Bdellovibrio bacteriovorus: one gene and its partner. The protein of the gene in region 1 binds, or shares a complex with, the protein of each later gene. Links are inferred from orthologs where the notes say so. Each region holds a gene or a part of one and is shown on either strand. Other genes may lie near its edges.

Region 1 (7,788 bases):
AAAACCTTTCGCCACTTGCCCAATGCCTTCAGGGCCTAACACCAGCTTGCGATGTTCGTTGGGCGTGATTCCCCCAAATACGGCGGACATCACAAGGTCCCGAGTCGACTGAAGAATGGCAATATTCCACGTCAGCAATTTATTAAAAACTGATCCCATGCGAGGCGCAATCATGCCGTCATCTAATGAATATTCAAAACCGGCACGCCCCATATAATTTTTGAAATCTTGATTCATTTGATTTGAAAATTTATGCCAAAAGTTTTTTCCAAAATGAAGACCCGGGCTATCACTTATCAAGGTTTTTTGCGCAGTGAAAGGAACATATTCGGCAATATTCTTCGCATGGACAAAAGCTCCAATGGCTCCTGCAGATGCTCCCCACACCACTAAGTCTTGAACGCTAGAAAATGAAATCAAAGAGTTTCGATAAAGATACTCTAAAGCGAGCACCACATTTTGATAACCATAGTGATAAAGAGGAATTCCTGAACGATAGGTTGCGACGTGAAAGTTCGCAAAGACATCTCCGGTACAATAAGGAAAATAAATCATTGAGTGATGCGCCCAAGGATTAGATTCATCTTCCGACGAAAATAAATCCGCCGTCGGATCGGTGCGCAAGGGTTCAAGTCGCGTTAACGCCGTCTGTCCGTAACAGGAAAGATCATTCCAACAAACGCCACCGGCCATAAATTCAACGACCAGCTTGTCTGCATCTTTATAATCTAAAAAGACGCTGTAAGCTTCGCCATTTCCACAAAACGCTCCTGGGATTTCAATCTTTTGCCAAGAGCGGGCCCAGGCAGAGCTAAAAAATATTAAACTTAGAAAGGATAAAACAATCGATCTCATGCGATTCATTGTCGCGCTGAAATCCACAGAGCGGTTGATTTCGGTTAACTTACAAAAGATTTTCTGCTTAGAGACACTGGACCTTTAAAAAATTAAACCCACACCCAGACGGAAGACCGCGCTCCACATCGGATTGGGATCAAGGTCTGAACCGGTAAATCCTCGGCCCTCCGCGGCGGCCACAATCAAAAATGCGGGAGTGAGCTTCACGGAATATTCCACGCCCCCCGAAAGCCCCGTCATAAACGTCCATCTTCCAGTATCAACGCGAGATGTTCCCATAAAAACTGTAGTCACCGTTTCTTGATAAGCTCCCGCAGCGAGCCCACCGTAAAGTTGCACCGTGTGAGTATTGTCTCCGAACGTCCAAGCCAAAGCGTGCAGACGAAACCAAGCAAGATATTCCGCATGCTGTCGCTCAAAGGCCGAAGTAGGATTCCCCGAAGTCTCCGTGAAATACACATGCTCTAGCAGCACACTAAAACGAGAACGCTGATAGCTAATGGCATAGTTCATTGGACTGCGGTTGACCATGTCTTGATTGGAAGCCCGCTCATAGCGCATTTCAGAATTCAAAAGATATCCACGCACAACATCAGCACGCGCTTCGCTCAAAAACGAACACAAAGACACCAAAACCGAAAGTGCAAAGAAAAAGATCAATCTCATTGGGTGAGACCTTTAATATCGGGATCTACCCTTGGTCCGATCTCAATTCTCTTTTCATGAAAAGTCCATTGCCCTTGATTCTCTTGGCATTCAGTGACATTGCGCGACCCACCATTTCTGGAATCATTAATTAAATTTGCGAGATACTGACACTCCTCTTGAGTGGCTAATTGGGTATTTTTAGCGAAACTTTCAACAAAAGTTTGTCCCGTGAATATTTTTGTTTCTGATTGCGAAAGCTCTTCACGCAAAGAAGGCAGCATTTTTATGATCACCTTCGCCACATCTTTACGAGCTTGTAGAGGTTCAACAGCACGAGCTTTCGCGTACACTTCCGTGTAGACCTTAATAGCGCGAGAAAACTGCGTCCCTAAAACATAGACATAGCCGCTGATTTGATTGGTAAAATCAAAATTCTTATCACCAGATCTTTCATTATAACGTCTATTAAGTTCACCGCGAATGCTGACGTCGCTGGATAAAAACGTCTGATTACGTGATACCTTTAAAGTTCTTCCGGTTTCTCCCGGTAACGAGTGCACGATGAAATCAGGATCGCCAGTGTACATCCATCCCCAGAAATCCGCCAAGCCTTCGTTCAGACCGCGGGTGATTGCAACGTGATAAAAATAGTTCATCTCACTTGATGAAAGCGTAGGCCCCACCGGCTGAATGCGCGAGGCTTCAACATCTGAGATTTGACCAAAATCTTCACCAAATGTATCGGCAATCTCTTTGCCATGAACATTCGTCGCGGCATCTTTGATAACCAACTTATAAAATAAAGAATGGAAATGTTCATGAGCTAAGACTCCGCCGTTAACAGCCAGCGGAAGCTCTTTGCCAGTGTAAGGAACCACCAAAATGGAGTCCGTTTTTCCTTCGTAAAAAGCATTGTTACGAGTGCTCCCCGCAACGCGAACGGCAATACCCACGTCGCGAGGCCACTTGTTTACGCCTCCCGCACCAAGCTCTTCATCTAAGGCCGCAAGTTTTTGCATATGAGCATATATAGTGACCATCTGCATGGTGGTTTCGTCGGTGGGAACATAGACCCCATCGCTGTTTAAAACAAAACGAGTTTTTGGAGACATGCCTTCTAGGTGATTGTTACGAACTCGCGGCGAAAAGAAGAACTTAACAAACTTACCCGCCAACGTCGAAAGATCGTCCAGGGCTAAGAGCTCCGTGATCCCCATCGAATAGCTGCCGCCTTCAGAAGGCATTGCCGTCATCACCCGGACATTACCAGATACAGCCTTAATACCCTCAGTCGAGGGACCACATGCCGTCAATGACATGGAAATCAAAATTGCTGCTGTGATCCGGCTAAAAACGCGCTTCACAAAGTCCTCTCAACACACTATAAACGGGAGTGCTCTCTCATACAGATAACGTAATGCGTTATAGTTGTAATGGAAAATAACGAAAAACTCAATGAAAACTTAGAGATAGACAAAGTTTGTCAGTCTCACCAAATGTTCGACAGTGCGAGTTTTCGTGGCCTTTTTTTGACCCAAAGGATGCCTGGATGGATGTGCTTGATTTCGTTACCAAAAATTTGAATCCTTCGCAGAAAGACGCCGTAGAAACTTTGGAAGGGCCTTTGCTTATCTTAGCCGGCGCCGGTTCAGGCAAAACCCGGGTGTTGACCCATCGGATGGCGAACATCATCGGGCAAGGTGTTGCGGCCCCCGATGAAATCTTGTGCGTGACCTTCACCAATAAAGCCGCCAAAGAGATGGAACATCGGATTTATAAGATCCTGGCCGACATGGGCGCGCGCGTGCATTCCCAGCTTTGGATTAACACCTTTCACAGTTTTTGTGTCAGAGTTTTAAGACAGCATTTAACTCTTTTAGATTATAAACCTTTTTTTGGTATTTACGATTCTTCCGATCAATTAAGTCAGATCAAAAAAGTCATGACGGCCTTGGATATCAACGACAAGATGTATCCGGCTAAAAACTTTCAAGGCGCTATTAGCCGAGCTAAAATGCTGGGACTAAATCCCGATGCTTTTGAGAAAGAGCGAAAAAACTCTCGTCACTTTGCCGATGCTAAAACCATTGAAGTTTATAAGTTGTACGAGAAAGAAATGAAAAAGGCGAACAGTCTTGATTTCGATGATTTACTTTTAAAGACTTATGAACTGTTCCGTATGTATCCGGATGTTTTGCAGATGTATCAAGAAAAGTTCAAATACATCATGGTGGATGAGTATCAAGATACCAATCACATTCAATATCTGATCGTGCAGATGCTAGCCCAAGCTCATCGCAACCTGTGCGTGGTGGGTGACGAAGACCAATCCATTTACAGCTGGCGTGGGGCGGATATTAAAAACATTTTGGACTTTGAAAAGGACTTCCGCGAAGCCAAGGTCGTAAAGTTAGAAGAAAATTATCGTTCTTCGGGCAATATCGTGGGTGCAGCGACCGCCGTTATTAAAAACAATTCAGAACGTAAAGATAAAACGTTATTCACCTCAAACCCTGCAGGGGATAAAATCCAAGTTCGCGAAGAACGTAATGAATACGATGAAGCAAAGTTTGTCGCCAAAACCATTCAAACGATGATGAATGAAGGCGAAGGGTCTTACAATGACTACGCCATCTTTTATCGCACCAATGCCCAGTCCCGTGTTTTAGAGGAACAATTAAGAACTCTTTCTATCCCTTATCGCCTTGTTGGCGGTGTTCGCTTCTATGAACGCATGGAAATCAAAGACATGCTTTCTTACATGAAGCTCGCAATCAATCCGGCGGATGATGTCGCGTTTAAGCGCGTGATCAATGTGCCGGCGCGCGGGATCGGTAAAACGACGGTCGAGAAAATTGAAGAGTTCGCCTTTCAACAAAATTTAAGCATGATGCAAGCAGCCCTTAAAGCCTGCGAAGAGCGTGTTTTTAACGCCGGCACCACGGGCAAAGTTCGTCGGTTCGTGGAGCTTATGGGCAATCTTCAAGAGCTGGCGCTAAAACATCCTTTGGTGGAATTCTATCCGATTGTTTTAGACATGACCGAATATCTTGTGGCTCTTAAAAAAGATGAATCACCGGAATCTTTGGCTCGTATCGACAACTTAGAAGAGCTCGACAATGCGATTGTTCAATTTGCCAAGGAGCGCGGTGAAGAAGGGACGCTGACCAGTTTCCTTGAAGAAATGGCGCTGGTCAGCGACGTGGATTCATTAAACCAAGAGCAGAATTCAGTCACGATGATGACCTTGCATATCTCTAAAGGCTTGGAATATCCGTATGTCTTTGTGGTGGGCTTAGAAGAAAATCTTTTCCCAAGCGCGCGCAGCCTTGGTGATGGAGACACTGAAGAAGATGTGCAGGAAGAACGTCGCTTAGCTTACGTCGGCATGACTCGCGCCCGCCAGAAGCTGTGGCTCACTTACGCAAAAATGCGCCGCGTGTGGGGGCAAGAACAATTCAATCCGCAATCTCGATTTATTAAAGAGATTCCCCAAGAATACATTGAATTTAAAACCGCGGCGGCAGACGCCCCCCGCTTTATGGCGAAATACGGATCCAGCTCTTATGATTCCGATGAAACCTGGGGACGCCCCCAATGGGGCGCCACCAGCGGCTCGCGCAACAAGCCTCGGTCTTATGAAGATGAAAGCCAAAGCTTTCCGGATTATGACGATGCTCCGGCATCCAGTGGCGGTGGCTTTAGCAAAGGAATGCGCGTGCGCCACCCCACCTTTGGCGCCGGCACGGTTTATGCGACCGAAGGAGAAGGTGAGAACTTTAAGGTCAGCGTGATGTTCACCGACAACACCGTTAAAAAATTCGTCGTCAAATACGCGCGCTTAGAAAAAATCTAAGCGCTTGCCGAAAACCAGACGTGGTCAAAGTCTTGATCACGTCGTCTTGGACTGCCCCACTTTAAACCCCATTGCTAGGGTTTAAGTATGCAGATGAAAACTCTTTTATTATCCGTTTTATTTGTTATTTCTTCTTCCACATCTTTTGCCGCTAAAAATCAGCAAGTTCATGAAAGTGAAGTCAAATTCAGTTATTCTTCGGCTGATGGCGAGTTCACTTTAAAATGCACTCATTACTTGCACGAACCCATTATGCACGATTTTGATGTTTGGTGTGGCAAAGGCACCAAATATTTAAGAACTTTCCGGGTTCACTTTTTGGCACGCCAACACGAAAAACCTCAATTAGGTAAAAACTCTTTAGAAGTCTTGTATTGGGTGATTGATCGCGATCAAGACATGACCCGCAAATTTTCATCCGGAAGCACTTGGATAAATTTTAAAAATCAATCCGACATCGAGCGCTTGAATTTCAGCCAAGGTGTGGAAAACGACTATGCGTTTTTAAGCGTTGAGTACACGCCCCAATAAAAAAGACCCGGCTAGAAAAAGCCGGGCAAAAAGATCTATCCGATTAGTTTTAAGGCCAATTGATTAGACTGGTTGGCTTGAGCTAAAACTGATGTACCTGCTTGTTGCAAAATATTATTTCGAATCATTTCGCTGGAAACGGCGGCAATATCAGCATCCCGAATACGACTGTTCGCGGCCGATAAGTTTTCCGATGTCACACCTAAGTTATCAGATGTTGACGTCAAACGATTTTGCAAAGCCCCTAAATACGCACGCGTTCCGCTGACGGAGGTCTGCGCATCATCTAACTTCGCCAAGGCCTCTTGGGCACCTTCTTTGGTTGAATAATCAATCCCCGAAAGTCCTAAAGCATCTAAGGTGGCTTGGTGAGAACCCGCATCAAAACTAATACGATCCGCAAAGGCATCATTACCAATACCGACTTGGAAATCAAACATCGGAGCAGAGCCATCCAACAGCTTCGTCGTTCCCCAGGTTGTGGATTTGGCGATACGTTGAATTTCTTCTTTTAATTGCACGACTTCTTTATTGAGCATGCCGCGCTCTTTTTCACCAACCGTGTCCGAAGCGGCTTGAATGCCCAATTCACGAAGGCGAACCACGATATTGCCGATTTCATTCAAACCACCTTCGGCTGTTTGAACCATGGAAATACCATCATTAGCATTACGCTGTGCTTGATTGGCAGAACGAATCTGAGCTTTCAATCCTTCTGAAATTGCAAGACCCGCGGCATCGTCTGCGGCTTTGTTAATTCTACTCCCTGAAGCTAATTTCGCCATCGAATCATTGATAGCGCGTTGTGAGCCGACCAAATTTCTTTGAGCATTGATGGCGGCCATGTTTGTTGTAATTCTCATTCCCATTGTCTTAACCTCAATACCTATTTCGGGAATTGGCTTTCCAACTTCACTCGACGTAAGAACGAATTTTTAGAAATTATTGAAAAGGCTTGTAGCGCTTTGAGAAATCAAATTTTTTTCGAATTTTTTAGGTCATTCCACTCACATTCGTAAGCGGAGGCATCAGGTTTACGAATCTGATTTTCTGGTGGGCTGATGTACTGTGCTTCCACGCCATCCCATCCTACATAATTGCGCACTCTTCCATCTTGAGACACTTGGAAGTTCGGAACTAAATAAGTTTTGCCGCCACCGTTAGGAATATCCACGGAAAGATTCGGCATCGCCAATCCAGACAAATGCCCCCACAATTCTTTTTGAATTTCTAACGAGTCTTCAATAGATGTGCGTAAATGATCCGTGCCCATGGAAGGATCGCACTGAAACATATAGTAAGGTTTTACGCGCAAGTACACTAGTCTTCGGTTCAGGGCCTGTATCAATGCTGGATGATTATTGATTCCGTTTAAAAGAACCATTTGATTCATCACCGGGATTCCGTTGTCCACCAAGCGTTCTAAAGCCTCAACGGCTTCGGAGGTCAGCTCGTCCGGATGATTAAAATGAGACATCAAATACACCGGCTTATTTTTTTTGATGATCTTCACCAAGTCATCCGTCACCCGCATCGGGCACACCACCGGCATGCGCGAACCAATGCGAATGATTTCAATGTGATCAATACGGCGCAGATCACTTAAGACGCGATCTAACTGTCCGTCACTCACCGTCAACGGATCTCCGCCAGACAAAATCACTTCGCGCAAACCGGTGTGTTTACGAATATAGCTGATCGCCATTTCGTATTCTTCATTGCGGATGAAGGCTTGCTCTTGTCCCGTGAAATGTTTGCGCGTGCAAAAACGGCAATAAACACTGCAAATATCGGTGATCAAAAAAAGGGCGCGATCAGAATAGCGATGGATAATTCGGGGCGCGGGATTGTTCTTTTTTTCACCCAAAGGATCCAGCATCTGCTGATGTCCTTCG
Region 2 (7,683 bases), on another replicon or contig:
CGAAGCCAAGGATTTTGCCAAATCCGATGAATATCGCGATAAGCTAGTGAATATGGGTATCAGTGTCAGTGACTCTGCCACGGGGACGCATTGGGAAGTCACTAAATAATTTAAAGATCCCGGGCAATTGCATTTAAGTCCGGGGTTTCGACCTCGGCACTGTCACGTGTATTTCGGCTAACAACGCCAAAAGGGATATCTCCCCACCATTTGTCCACGGTCATGCCGCTAGCCGTTTGCGTGGTCAATTTGCAGGTTTGATATTTACCGATAGAAGTTGCTACGTCTTCTAATTTTCCGCCTTGATCAAGGCAGCCAGAGATCATTTTTTTATGTTTTTCTGGGGAATAAAGGTCTGCGGTTTCAATAAATTCGGTGGTGATTTTGTCACCCACGCTTGCCACGTACTTCACACGCCATTTTTTGGTGGCTTCGTCATAGCTAACAACTTCTTTCGTGATATGGACGGGCGAAGAATCGCCGCTTTTTAACTGTAACGAACCCTTCCATTGAACTTTATCTCCGATGCGTGGATAAGCTTGTGCGAAAGAAGTTAAAAGAGTCGCAGCCGCTAAGATCCAAAAAAAATGTTTTAGCATAAACGAGCCTCCCGCGTGCTTCATTTAAGCGTGGCACAGTCTTGCGCAAAAATCCTGAGGCTTTGGGGAAAGACTGTGATCATACAAAGATAACTTTTGACGAACTACAATGGTGTCAAAACGAGTTCGTGGGTTTTTGCGTTTTGGATGTCTTTATCGTCCATCAACTGGTCACGATATTCGCCTTTAAGGAAAAGCTGGACTTGGTCTGCTCGGAAGGGGGAAAGGATGTGACCGGAAATTCCTATGGGGTTCACCCCGAAGCTTTTTTCTGGATGAGCCATGTCAATAATTCGGCGCGTGGAGGCGCCCGCCGTGACCTTAAAGTCAGCTCCCGCAAAAGACCAATATTTGTTGTTATTAATTTCGTTATACGCCCCCGGGGCCGGGTAGGGGCCGACGTTAAATATTTTATCTAAGGGCTTCATACGACCTAGGGGGTGATAAAATTCAATGGTGTGCAGTTCTCCCCAGACTGGAATTCGCGGGAATTGTGCCATCATATCGCGAAAGGCTTGGGTCACAGTTTGGCTGCGATTTATTTCTTCAAACCACGCAGAGTCGGCATTAAAAAGAATTCTTTTAAACGCGGTCCAAGGGGCCGCGCCCATAAGATAAATGTCTCTTTCGGCTTGCGTGAGGTCTTTTAAGATCACGCGCATGGCGCTCGCACACCAAAGATGAAAGATCGCCGCCCCTTGGGAGTCGATATTTGAATGCAGGTCCCAGCTTTTGAAGGCTGAGATCACGTCTTTGTATTCTTCTTGTTCTTCGGCGTTCAGTTTAAGTTCTTCTAATAAAATTCCGCGGATCGAAGCGGCGTTGCTATTAAAGTTCAAGCTTTGTATTTTTTTAAACTCTTCGGCGGACCAGATTTGTTTTTCGGCTAAAAGTTTAGTGATGGTTTGGAAGCGGTCCTCAGGTTGCCAATCGCCTCTGATGCCGGCGGGAAAAGAATCAGGACGCGAGTTTGCCGTGATGATGACACCACTTGCGGGATTGACCTGATGGGGATGTTCTTTCCATGGCAAGACTTTGATATATTCATCATTGCCGCTAGCACCATCTAAAATAAGATCTGAGTTTGGGTTTTTCTTAAGTGCAATATCGCCAATCATCCACCAAGCAATGTTTTCGGCATCCGCGTACATGACGTTCAGGCCCGGGGCAGTGACACGCTGTAAAGGCTTTTCAAATTCGGCCATCGTTTTTGCTTCGGCCATGTTGCGCACGGTTTGAATCAAGTCATTGGTTTTAGAATGAAAGGCCCATTTCAGACTCAGATCTTTGGTTTCAAGGGAGTGATTCATGACCGGACCGTGAGGTGTTTCAATCATATCTAAGACGACATCCGGCTCGTTTTTTACTTTTATAATCTCTTGCCATTCTTCATAAGCTTGCGGCTTGCCTTTAAACACGACGGTCTTATTTTTAAGATCTAAGGTCTCGTGATAAAGATCCATGTCATCCACTACGGACATCGTAAATCCCCAAGCATGGTGACGAGTGTGGCCTAGGACTGCAAAAGGAATGAGGGGCAGGTAATGGCCGTACAATTCAAATTCCGGGGTTTGAATATGCGCTTCCACCCAAATAGAAGGATTGGAAAATCCAATGTGAGGGTCATTGGCGAAAATACTTTTCCCTGATGCCGACCTGAAAGGAGCGATCAACCAAGAATTGGACCCTTCAAAGTGAGGCAAATTTAAAAAATCAATCTGCGCCAGGGCCGTTTCAACGCGGGCGTTGACTTTGGCCGTTGTTTTCGCGTCATGGTTTAACATGTCAGCACGCAAAGCTTGGAATTTTTCCGGTGATAGTTTTTTAGAAAGTTCGGTCATGAGCGGATCGGCCTTTAAGGCGATACCGAAAACATAAGACATGTGTCCGGCTAAGATATACGCATCCATCGGGACAAACTCTTCGGGCTTCATTCCTAAAAGCGCAAATTCATAAGGCGGCTTTTGAGTGCGCACGTACTGGTTGATGCCGTCAAAGTAAGCTTCCATCTCTTTCCAGATCTGCTCATCGAATTGATGGGTGTCTTTAAGGTGCTGAACAATGCGCTCGGCCGAACGGCGAAGCATCAAACTGCGATAAAGTTTATCCGAGGGCAGGGCGACGTTGCCGAAAATTTCTGACAGGCGACCTTGGGTCAGGCGTCGAGATAATTCCATCTGAAAAAGTCGCTCGCTGGCCATCACAAAACCCAAAGCTCGCAAGGCGTCTAGCTTAGATTCGGCTTTGATATGCGGAATTCCGTGGGCATCGCGAGTGACCATGACTTTTTGCGAAAGTCCTTCAAGTTTAAGCTCGCCGTCCATGGGCGCGAGGGATTGTCGTAAAAATAAATAAATCCCGATCGAACCGATCAAAATAACCGAAATTATAACTAAGCTAAGGCGTTTTGCTAATTTCATGGCCGAATTTAAACATGTCAGGACTCAAAAAGGGAGTCCCACCACGAGCCCGACTTAAGAATGACGCGGCATAGACCCAAAAAAGAGCCAGGCACCTTTTTAGTTTTGGTGCTACACTCGAAGGGATGGCTTCTTTTAAGAAAAACTTCCAGCTAGTGTCCGAGTTCAAACCTTCTGGCGATCAGCCAAAAGCCATTGAACAAATCATGGAAAATTTTGACGCCGGTTTAAAACACCAAACGCTTTTAGGTGTGACCGGTTCAGGAAAAACTTTTTCCATGGCGCATACTATTGCGCGTTTGAATCAGCCCGCGTTGGTGTTGGCTCCGAATAAAACTTTAGCGGCTCAACTCTATGCCGAGTTTAAAGAACTTTTCCCGCACAACGCCGTTGAATACTTTGTCAGTTATTATGATTACTACCAACCGGAAGCTTACATTCCTTCCACCGACACCTATATTGAAAAAGATTCGGCGATCAATGAACAAATCGATCGCATGCGCCATTCCGCGACCCGGTCTTTATTTGATCGTCGCGATGTGATTATCGTGAGCTCCGTGTCTTGTATTTATGGTTTGGGTTCGCCGGAAGCCTATGAAGGCATGATGATTCAAATCGTCGCCAACACCGAGGTTAAACGCGATCATCTTTTGCGCGAATTGATTCGAATTCAGTATCAACGAAATAACGTCGACTTTTCGCGTGGAACCGTGCGTGTGCGCGGGGACAATGTGGAAATCTTTCCGGCCTATGAAGACAGTCGTGCCATTCGCGTTGAATTTTTTGGTGATTATATCGAACGCCTGTCGTGGATTGATCCGTTAACGGGGCAGGTTTTAGAAGAGCTTGATCAGATTGCCGTGTATCCGGGAAGTCACCACGTTACTAGTGATGACAACTTAAAGCGCGCCATTCGCACCATTCAAGAGGAACTGCGGGAACGATTGGTGGAACTCAATCGCGACATGAAGTTCTTAGAAGCTCAAAGGTTAGAGCAAAGAACGTATTACGATATTGAGATGATGGAGCAAATGGGTTTTTGCCAAGGGATTGAAAACTATTCGCGCCACATGACAGGGCGTGGGCCGGGGGAGCCACCTCCGACCTTGTTAGAATATTTCCCTAAAGAGTTTATCACTTTCGTGGATGAGTCCCATGTCACGATTCCACAAATTGGCGGGATGTACCGGGGGGACCGCGCACGTAAAATGACTTTGGTGGAGCACGGCTTCCGTTTGCCATCAGCCTTAGACAATCGTCCTTTAAATTTTCAAGAGTTTGAATCGATGATGGATAAGATCGTTTACGTTTCCGCGACACCGGGAAATTACGAGCTGCAAAAATCTGAAGGTATTATTGTTGAGCAGATCATTCGCCCAACAGGCTTGATTGATCCGGTTGTGGAAGTGCGTCCGGTAAAACATCAAGTTGATGATCTTTTAAAAGAAATCCGCGATCGTATTGCTAAAGAAGAACGTGTATTGATTACGACGTTAACCAAACGTTCTGCGGAAGACTTAACCGAATATTATGAAAACTTGGGCATCAAAGTGAAATACCTGCACAGTGAAGTGCAGACCATGGAACGCACCGAAATCTTACGTGATTTGCGTTTAGGGGTGTTTGACGTCTTAGTGGGGATCAACTTGCTGCGGGAAGGTTTAGATATTCCGGAAGTCAGCTTGGTCGGTATCACGGATGCCGATAAAGAGGGTTTCTTGCGTTCCGAAAGATCGCTGATCCAAACCATTGGTCGCGCGGCCCGTAACATTAACGGCCGGGTGATTTTATACGCGGACACCATCACAGAAAGCATGGAAAAAGCCATGGGCGAAACCGAGCGTCGTCGTCGTATTCAAATGGAATACAATGAGGCTAACGGTATCACACCACAAACCATTCGCAAAAAAATCCGCGAAGGTTTGGGCGAAGTTTTTGACGGGACGTTGTCGGCGACGGTGCTTCAAGGGGAAAATAAAAAGGCGGCTTTACGCAATAAATTTGCTGAAGCCCCGGATAAGATTCAAAAAGAAATCGATAAGCTGCGAGCTCAGATGAAAGAATATTCGGCGAACTTAGAGTTTGAAGAAGCCGCGAAGATTCGGGATGAGATCAAACGATTGCAAATTTTAGAGCTTTCCGTAAGAAGCGGAGAGGGTGAAAAGGACTCAGCGGAGGTCGTCAAGGATGGCCTCAAGTAAGTTCGAAGAGGTGCGCGACAAGGTTCGTGAGTTCCCCACGCAAAGTGGGGTGTACATCATGAAAAACTTAGCCGATAAGATTATCTATATCGGCAAAGCAAAAAACTTGCGCAACCGCGTTCGCAGTTACTTTTCAGATTCTAACGGACACTCGCCCAAAACTCGACTTCTGGTGCAAAACATCATGGAAGTCGAATACATCCTGACCAAAACCGAAGTGGAGGCCTTTCTTTTAGAGGCTTCGCTGATTAAAAAGCATCGCCCTAAATATAACATCCGCCTGCGGGATGATAAGGCTTATCCTTACATTCGTTTTTCTTGGGGGGATGAATACCCACGCTTGTATTTAGCTCGCAAAGTGAAAAAGGACGGGTCACTTTATTTTGGTCCTTATACGTCAGGCTTTGCGGTTCACGGGACGATTAAGTTTTTAAATAGAACTTTCAAAATTCGCGACTGCAACGATACGATGTTTAATACGCGCCAGCGTCCGTGCATGACTTATCAGATCGGGCGTTGCACGGCCCCGTGTGTCAGTTATATCTCGCAAGAAGACTATAAACTTGAGGTGGAAGGCGCAAAACTTTTCCTTAAAGGACAAAGTCGTAAAGTCATTAAAGCGATGACCGAAAAAATGCGCCTAGCTGCCGAAGAAGAAAAATTTGAAGTCGCCGCGCGCTTGCGCGATTCGATCGAGGCCGTGAAGTCTATTATGCAAAAACAGGCGGTCATCAACGACACCTCGGAAAAAGACCAAGATGCCGTTGGGTTTTTTGGCGATGAGCGGGGTTGCTTGATTGAAACTGTCCACGTGCGCGCGGGAAGGGTGATCGGGACCCGATCGCATTATTTGCCGCACTTTGATCCGAATGATATCAACGAAGACTCTCGAGAGTGGTTGGTGGATTTCTTAAATCAATATTACGTAGACAACTTCATCCCGGATGAAGTGTTATTGCCATTAGATATCGGACAAGATTTGTCAAAATTGATGGGTGAAGTTCTGCATGAACGCTCCGGCAACAAGGTGACCGTCCGATTCGCCACGGACGAACGCGGTCGTAACTTGGTCGATATGGCAAACGAAAACGCGAAATCGCATTTCGTGAAATATGTCTCTAAATCCGAAGAAAAACGCCGCGGCCTAGAAGAAATCAAAGAGCGCTTCGGTTTGGCGGACATTCCCCGCCGGATTGAGTGTTATGATATCTCCACGTTCCAAGGCGCTGAAACCGTTGCTTCGCAAGTGGTTTTTGAAGACGGCGTGCCCGCCAAAGAACACTATCGTCGTTATAAAATTAAAACCGTGACGGGAATTGATGACTTTGCCTCGATGTATGAGGTTCTAAGTCGAAGGTTTAAGCACACCGAATACGAAGATCCGCAGTTAGTGGTGATCGATGGTGGTAAGGGACAATTGTCCCAGGCCATGAAAATTTTAAAAGAAATCGGTCGTCAAGATATCCCAGTGGTCGGGTTAGCCAAAGCACGCACCGAAAGTGATTTCCAAAAAGCGATTGTGGAAAGCACGGAAGAAAGATTCTTCCTGCCGGGAAGGGCGAATCCGGTGATCTTTAAGCACAATGCCGAAGCATTATATATCTTAAGCGGCATTCGGGATGAGGCCCATCGTTTTGCCATCACTTATCACCGTAAACTGCGTGAAAATACCAGTTTAGAGAGTGAACTTGATTATGTGATAGGCTTAGGTGAAAAAAGAAAGAAAACTCTTTTGACTCACTTCAAGTCTGTTGATGAAATCAAGATGGCAGCACCTGAAGAAATTGCGCAATTAAAAGGCTTTAACCGAGTCTTGGCAGAACGCATCTTGCTGCAAATGAACGAAAGTGACGAAGACGAAACGGTTGCCGAAGAATCGTAAAGAGTCTTAGAGGGTTAAAGAGTGAAAAGTCATGCCTTGCTCGTGGGTCTAGGAATTTTCTTAAGCCGTATTGCGGGGCTTGTCCGTGAGCGCATCTTTGCTCATTTCTTTGGAAACTCGGACGCCGGTGATGCTTTTAAGGCCGCTTTAAAAATCCCTAATTTTTTGCAAAATCTTTTTGGTGAAGGTGTTTTGTCGGCAAGTTTCATCCCGGTGTACGCTCAGCTTTTAGCAAAAAAGCATGACGAAGATGCCGCGCGAGTGGCTTCGGTTGTCGGCAGTTTGTTGTTTTTGACCACAAGTTTTTTAGTCATCATGGGGGTGTTTGCCACACCTTTGATGATTGATTTGATTGCTCCCGGTTTTGAAGGGGAAAAAAGGCAACTGACAATTCAAATAGTGCAGATCCTTTTTCCAGGCACGGGCTTTCTTGTTATGTCCGCTTGGTGTTTGGGAATTTTAAATTCGCATCGCCGCTTTTTTCTTTCTTATGTGGCACCGGTTATTTGGAATGTCGCGATCATTGCCACTCTTATTGCTTGGGGACCTCGTCAAGATCAGTTCAATTTAGCGATCACGGT

Evidence for each region.
Region 2: the proteins of AZI86_RS03605 (region 1) and uvrB are in contact, whole or in part, in a crystal structure (PDB 7EGT), measured with the Thermus thermophilus proteins. The link is inferred for Bdellovibrio bacteriovorus from one-to-one orthologs. Residues at the interface, in WP_096412145.1 of Thermus thermophilus: His654, Arg656, Phe657, Gln666, Asp668, Glu669, Lys680, Arg681, Leu682, Ser683, Lys685, Tyr686, Ala687; in WP_096411307.1 of Thermus thermophilus: Glu23, Leu25, Arg26, Asp27, Gly28, Glu29, Arg30, Phe31, Arg55, Glu326, Asp327, Phe328, Glu379, Ser382, Gln383, His398, Gly400, Arg401.

Annotation. Positions count from the first base shown.
Region 1 is NZ_LUKE01000001.1:757,006-764,793, forward strand. The notes cover bases 2,657-5,708. They hold AZI86_RS03605 (ATP-dependent helicase), read left to right. Parts: upstream 2,657-3,055; coding sequence 3,056-5,362; downstream 5,363-5,708. Other genes in these bases: AZI86_RS03600 (hypothetical protein), read right to left, coding at 2,657-2,870; AZI86_RS03610 (hypothetical protein), read left to right, coding at 5,450-5,708. Also shown: AZI86_RS03590 (pectin acetylesterase-family hydrolase), read right to left, coding at 1-855; AZI86_RS03595 (hypothetical protein), read right to left, coding at 940-1,524; more of AZI86_RS03600, read right to left, coding at 1,521-2,656; more of AZI86_RS03610, read left to right, coding at 5,709-5,893; AZI86_RS03615 (flagellin), read right to left, coding at 5,929-6,762; AZI86_RS03620 (KamA family radical SAM protein), read right to left, coding at 6,867-7,788. UniProt on the Escherichia coli protein: A helicase with DNA-dependent ATPase activity. Unwinds DNA duplexes with 3'-5' polarity. Translocates on single-stranded DNA with 3'-5' polarity. Initiates unwinding more efficiently from a nicked substrate than double-stranded DNA.
Region 2 is NZ_LUKE01000004.1:152,650-160,332, forward strand. The notes cover bases 2,736-5,682. They hold uvrB (excinuclease ABC subunit UvrB), read left to right. Parts: upstream 2,736-3,144; coding sequence 3,145-5,220; downstream 5,221-5,682. Other genes in these bases: AZI86_RS15790 (penicillin acylase family protein), read right to left, coding at 2,736-3,019; uvrC (excinuclease ABC subunit UvrC), read left to right, coding at 5,207-5,682. Outside these bases: cysS (cysteine--tRNA ligase), read left to right, coding at 1-109; AZI86_RS15785 (hypothetical protein), read right to left, coding at 111-599; more of AZI86_RS15790, read right to left, coding at 704-2,735; more of uvrC, read left to right, coding at 5,683-7,102; murein biosynthesis integral membrane protein MurJ, read left to right, coding at 7,124-7,683. UniProt on the Escherichia coli protein: The UvrABC repair system catalyzes the recognition and processing of DNA lesions. A damage recognition complex composed of 2 UvrA and 2 UvrB subunits scans DNA for abnormalities.